Regions from separate parts of the Aminipila sp. genome, predicted to be linked through region 1. Evidence: riboswitches for the same ligand, from Rfam matches in the RefSeq annotation. Region 1 holds a riboswitch; the other holds the start of a gene.
What was found. A riboswitch is a leader RNA that binds a small molecule or an ion and turns the genes downstream of it on or off. The one in region 1 is predicted to bind cobalamin.
Positions count from the first base shown of each region.

Region 2: it holds a riboswitch for cobalamin, as region 1 does, so the genes downstream of both, RTW14_RS10875 (immunoglobulin-like domain-containing protein) here and RTW14_RS11520 (energy-coupling factor ABC transporter permease) in region 1, are expected to answer to the same signal.

Region 1 covers NZ_DAMBYD010000007.1:201,120-204,303, reverse strand. The annotation lists gene hemL (glutamate-1-semialdehyde 2,1-aminomutase) at 1-744, shown strand, start outside; cobalamin riboswitch at 839-1,023, shown strand; gene RTW14_RS11520 (energy-coupling factor ABC transporter permease) at 1,167-1,931, shown strand; gene RTW14_RS11515 (energy-coupling factor ABC transporter substrate-binding protein) at 1,943-2,248, shown strand; gene RTW14_RS11510 (DMT family transporter) at 2,268-3,182, shown strand; gene cbiQ (cobalt ECF transporter T component CbiQ) at 3,169-3,184, shown strand, end outside.
Region 2 covers NZ_DAMBYD010000007.1:53,484-56,667, forward strand. The annotation lists gene RTW14_RS10875 (immunoglobulin-like domain-containing protein) at 1-1,589, opposite strand, end outside; cobalamin riboswitch at 1,992-2,159, opposite strand; gene RTW14_RS10880 (energy-coupling factor transporter ATPase) at 2,323-3,184, opposite strand, start outside.

The sequences.
Region 1 (3,184 bases):
GCAAAGTATAATGATTTGGATAGTGTAGAAAAACTTTTTGAAGAATATAAGGGAGATGTTGCAGCTGTTATCATTGAGCCAGTTGCAGCTAATATGGGTGTTGTGCTTCCGAAAGATGGCTTTTTAAAACAGCTTCGTGATATTTGTGATGCAAACAAAACGGTACTTATTTTTGACGAAGTTATAACCGGTTTTAGATTAGCACCTGGTGGTGCACAGCAACTTTTTGGAGTAACTCCGGATATGGCTACTTTCGGAAAAATAATTGGCGGAGGAATGCCTGTAGGCGCTTATGGCGGTAAGCGCGAAATCATGGAGTGTGTAGCACCAGTAGGAAAAGTTTATCAGGCAGGTACTCTGAGTGGAAATCCAGTAGCCATGGCTGCAGGTATAGCACAGCTTACCTATTTGAATGAAAATCCTGGCGTTTATGAACATATAAATGCTTTGGGAGAAATGTTATACGGAGGCCTTGCAGAGATTATTGAAACGGCAAAGGCGAATTGTACGATAAATTATATAGGTTCTATTGGAACTTTGTTCTTTACAAGCGGGCCTGTTACAGATTATGAATCTGCAAAAAAATCCGATTTAAAACAGTATGCAAAATATTTTCAACACATGATGAATAGTGGGAATTACTTTGCTCCTGCTCAGTTTGAGGCAATGTTTATATCAAATGCCCACACAGAATCAGACATTAAAAAGACACTGGAGGATGCGGCAAAATTCTTTGGGATATAAAAAAGTGCAATTTGTTGTGAAATTGATGCAATAAGTTGATAGAATGCATTTAGGGGGTTGTATGACCCCCTATTTTAGTGTTACAATATATTTCGACAATTGAAATACTATAGGTGCCCGGAAATTCCTGCCGGGAGAATAGGGAAGTTGGGTTAAATGCCCACGCGGTCACGCCGCTGTAATGGATGAGTTATACTTTATTAGCCACTGTGAAAATGGGAAGGGAAAGTATAACGTTGAAACCAAAGCCAGAAGACCTGCCTAAAGTATCGGATTCTGTTTGGTCATGCGATCATAACAGAAGTTACACTTTTTTTACGGACGATGAATAAGTGTAATAAGTGGGGCTTATTGTCGGCTCCCGTATTACGCTATTCTGTATGTTCAGAATGGCGATTTTTTATTTAGGAGGAATAATTATAATGAAAAAAACAAGAACAGAACGAGCATTGTTTGTTTTGAGCATGGTAGTTGCTATAGTATTAGCGGTACCTACTCTTTCCAGTGCAATGCACATCATGGAGGGATATCTTCCATTAAATTATTGTATTATATGGGGTGTAATATGTGTACCATTTGTGGTGGCAGGTTTTATATCCATAAAGAAAACCATTGCACACGATAGAAAATTGCTGCTGATATTAGTTATGGTAGCAGCATATGCGTTTGTATTATCAGCTTTAAAGATTCCATCCGTAACAGGGAGCAGTTCACATCCTACAGGAACAGGACTAGGCGCCATTTTATTTGGACCATCGGCTATGTGTATAATCGGACTAATCGTATTACTTTTCCAGGCTATTTTACTTGCTCATGGCGGGCTTACTACACTTGGAGCAAATACTTTTTCAATGGCTATAGCAGGACCATTTGTTTCCTTTGCAGTTTATACGATTTGCAATAAAATGAAAGCACCTAAATCGTTTGGCGTATTTTTAGCAGCTTGTCTTGGAGATTTATTTACATATTGTGTGACTGCCGTACAGTTGGCGTTAGCTCATCCATCACAGGTGGGAGGATTCACAGCTTCCTTAGTTGAGTTTCTAGGCATATTTGCAATTACTCAGATTCCTCTTTCAGTTATAGAGGGACTTATAGCCGTAGTTGTAATGAAGGGGCTTGAAAGCTTTGCACAGCCTGAGTTGGAGTCGTTGGGATACTATGGGACTCTTAAGGCAGTATGTTAGGAGGTAACAAAATGCATTTAACAAAAAACACTAAGATTATAATTTTATGCTTAATCGCATGTGCACTTATAGCAATTATACCACTTGCAACCATACATGATTCTGAATTTGGTGGGGCTGATGGGGCTGCTGAAGACGCTATTTCAACAATAGATCCTGGATATGTAGCTTGGGCATCACCAATATTGGAACCACCTGGAGGTGAAACTGAATCCTTGCTTTTCTGTCTGCAGGCAGCAACTGGTTCAGGGATATTTTTCTTTGGATTAGGATACTTAGTGGCAAGAAAAAAATATCAGAAATCAGATAAAAAATAAATTGGCTAGAAAAATAGATATGTTTAAATATGGAGATAATAGTAAATCTATATTTTTTGCAATCCTTGCAGCATCTACGTACGCAATTAGTTCTCCTATTTCTAAATTGCTTCTGGATCATGTGCAGCCAACTATGATGGCTTCACTTTTATATCTGGGAGCCGGAATAGGATTGAGTATAGTATGGCTTATTCAAAGAGTGATTAGCAAAGAAAACATAGAAAAAAATTTAAACAAAAATGATTTGCCATATATAATAGCTATGGTAGTTTTAGATATATCTGCCCCCATATTTTTAATGGTGGGATTGTCTCGAACTACAGCAGCAAATGTATCGCTTTTAAATAATTTTGAAATTGTCGCAACGTCCATAATTGCGATGTTTATTTTCAAAGAAATAATTTCCAAGAGATTGTGGCTGTCTATTTCCCTTATGACAGTGGCTAGCATGCTTTTAGTAGCAGAAGAAAAGGACAGCTTTTCATTCTCTTGGGGATCAATGTATGTTATATTTGCCTGCGTCTGTTGGGGATTTGAAAATAATTGTACAAGAAAATTATCTTTTAAAAATCCATTACAGGTTGTTATTATAAAAGGCATAGGGTCAGGTACTGGAGCCCTTATAATCGCATTAATACTTAAAGAAACAAATGTAGATCTAATTTATGTATTGGAAACGTTACTATTGGGTTTTGTAGCATATGGATTGAGCATTTATTTCTATGTATATGCACAGAGGGAGCTTGGTGCTGCTAAGACAAGTATGTATTATGCGGTTGCTCCTTTTATAGGTGTTATCCTTTCACTTATAATATTTAGAGAAATACCCACAAAACTATTTATTATTGCATTAACAATAATGATAGCAGGTACATATTTTGCTTCTACCGACGCAAAAGAGGTTGAAGCTGGAGGTAAGAATGATTTTGATTGATA
Region 2 (3,184 bases), 150 kb from region 1:
TTTGGCCTTGTCACCTTCGCCGTAAACTTACCGTTCACCGTGTAATCACCAATAGAAATAATATTGCTGTCACTGGACGTCCATTCTATTTCTGTATAATATCCTTTGCTATCCTCTTTAGGCAAATTTAAATCTGAAACAATTCCACTATTTGTTGTATTGAGATTTTTTATTAAGTCAAAAGTAATCCAATCTCCACTTAGTGCTTCTACCTTTGTGGCAGATTTAGCATTAACAGTAACATTTGCCTTATATTCTTTTGTAACCCCACCTAATTCTAAGCTAAAAACAACGTCTTTCTTTACTCTTTTTGAACCATATGTAATATCTCCGTTTTCCGTAATCTGTGTCTGATCTCCCGGTGTGCATATATCGGAGACTTTTATAGAAGTATTTATTTTAGCCAACTCCTCACGGACTAAAGATATAATATTTTTATCTTTTTTGTAGTCGCCATCCCATTCATTAGGTGTGATTTTACTTGGTAATTTTGTTACTGCCTCATTTAGTAAACTTTCAGCTTCTTCTGTTCCATACCCTTTAACTGTAATATCAAATGATTTTGTATCAGATATACTTCCATAAGATATTTTAGCTGTCATTTTAACGGTTTTATTTGCACCAACTGGACGAATAACTGTCCCATCATTTTTTATAACGGATTCATCTTCTGACGTCCACAAAATAGAAGTTTTACCGCTATTACCACTAATAGGCAGATCTAAATTTTTCTCGACTTCATCTATAGAAGTATTCTGTCCTTTAATATCTTCAAAACTCAGAGCAGACATATCCTGACTCACGATTTGAGTTTTTTCTTCATCCGTTACAGGTGCGGTAACCGTTACTTTACAAATTGGTGGAATTAAATTCTTTCCTTCTTTATCCGCTGAAATATAATAGGTACCTGGACTTTCAAAAGAAATGACTGCTTTTCCTTTCTCATCAGTAACCCAATTCTTGCTACCATCATACGGAATATTGCAAGATGTGCTGTCACTAACTAAAATTTTTGCACCTGCAAGAGGCTGATCCGCAGAACCTCCTGCCATCATTCCTCCTTTCCAATCTGGAGTCGTAATAACATTACTTAAAAGCGCAATTGGTAGAGCTCCCCCTGCAGTAACAGTTGCACTTTGCTTGTCAAAGCGGGCATAGGTATCTGAAGCCCAGTCTTTATATACAGTTCCTTCAATGTCATCACCATCTGACAGAGGTTCTTCTATATTCATCACCATTTTGCCATTGGCAAAATATCCAATAGAAGTACTGGTTTTACCCCAGAATTTTGAAATAGATTTATTTTCATTAGCGTTAAGTCCAGACGCACCATCCTCATGGTGTAATTTATGAGCTTCTACAAGTGCATCAAATGCTGTGCTTCCCTTATCAAGAGTAATTGGTACCTCCACCATACCAGTTATTCCATCTTTTGATAATTGGAATTGGCCTTCCAAACTTATTGTTACATAAACCGTTATTTTATCTGTACTATCTGCAAAAGCAGTCATGGGTATCATGGTAAACGCCATGATCAGTATTAATAAAAATGACATTCCCTTTTTTAGTAATTTACTTCTTTTATTCATTGCCTTTTTATTTTCTCCTTCATTTAAACATTATTTATATCTATAAATCATCGCGTAAGCGTTACCAAGTAGTTATTTACCTGTTTTCATCCCATAAAAAGGTAACAAAATGTGGCTTCGCCACTCTGCAATTCCTTTTTTGTATAATAGAAAATCTAACGATATTTTCCATTATACAAAAAAACTGCAGCATTTCTGCTACAGTCCGTTTTCTCTGTAATACGCCCCTTATTATCTGTGGCTTATATTTAAGATTCCTTATTATTTACAATAAAACAAGAGAATTAATAAAACAAAAAAACTGTAGCAAAATGCTACAGTCCGTTTTTTTCTGTATGTAATATGTTTAATAGTATAAGGAAAATACAAATATTTTCATCACTCTGCCGATTACCCGTCAGCTCGCTCCTAACATTCTATGCAGGTCTTCTGGCTCACGTATCACCGTTTCTTCCTGCCTTCCCGAAAACATTTCAGTGGCATATAGGAGAAACTACCCGTTTACAGCGGCGGTACCGCGCAGGATTCTAACCTGCTTCCCTCTTAGCTGCATAGCTCATCGTCACCTTAGTTAAATTTAACATACTAGACTTTAGCTTGCAGAACATAAATGTTTTATTAAATTATACTTTTAATGGTAACATTAATATGTAAATAATGTCAAGCAAAGTTCTGCAATGTTCTACAAATTTCTACATTTCTATTCTTTTAGTTTATTTAAAGATTGGTAATATCAATCCTCTATCAACCCATACTTAACCTTAATCCGGTCCAGCTTTTCCAGCATAGCCTCTGCCATAATCCACAAGAAAAATACGGTTGATGATGCATGAACCAAATCAACAGGAACCCCTCTGGCATAGGCTAATATAAACATCTCTGCAGTAGGTTTGGTATAAAACATTAATACGGATGCTGGATTTAAAATTCCACCATAAATAAAAAATGTCGCCAGTCCTCCAAAAATTGCCAATGATATCTTATTGCTTCTTAAAATTCCCTTACGGAAGAGTACACCCGCCAAGAATCCGATAACCCCGAACCCAAACATCTGCCATGGAGTCCAGGGTCCTTGTCCGAAAAAGATATTTGATGCAAAAGCGATTAAAGCTCCTACCAGAAACCCCGTTTCCCCTCCAAAAGCAACTCCTGCAATAATGACGACAGCTGCAATTGGTTTAAAGTGAGGCAGCATAAAAAATGCACATCTCCCTGCTACCCCAATGGCACACAAAACCGAAATAATAATGAGTTCTCTTGCCTGAGGTTTTCTATCCTCGAAAATCATGACAAAGGGCAGCATGGTTTCCAGTATGATTAACATAGATATAAAATAATACTTGCGGTCATTTAAATAATATATTCCCAAAAAAATAGTAAGTGGTATGAGTAACAAAATCATTGTTGCCGCCACCTTTGTTCTTTTTGAAAGTTTCCTCTGATTTAATGCCACCTGGTCACAGATAACTTGCCTTTTATTCACCGCTTGATCTGATTCTGCCTTTTTCCGTTCCCAGAACCTAAGTTTTTTCTTAGGTACATCTCCCCTTATTTCTTCACTCTTTTTAGAACTTTTAGTAAAATCAAATTGAGCT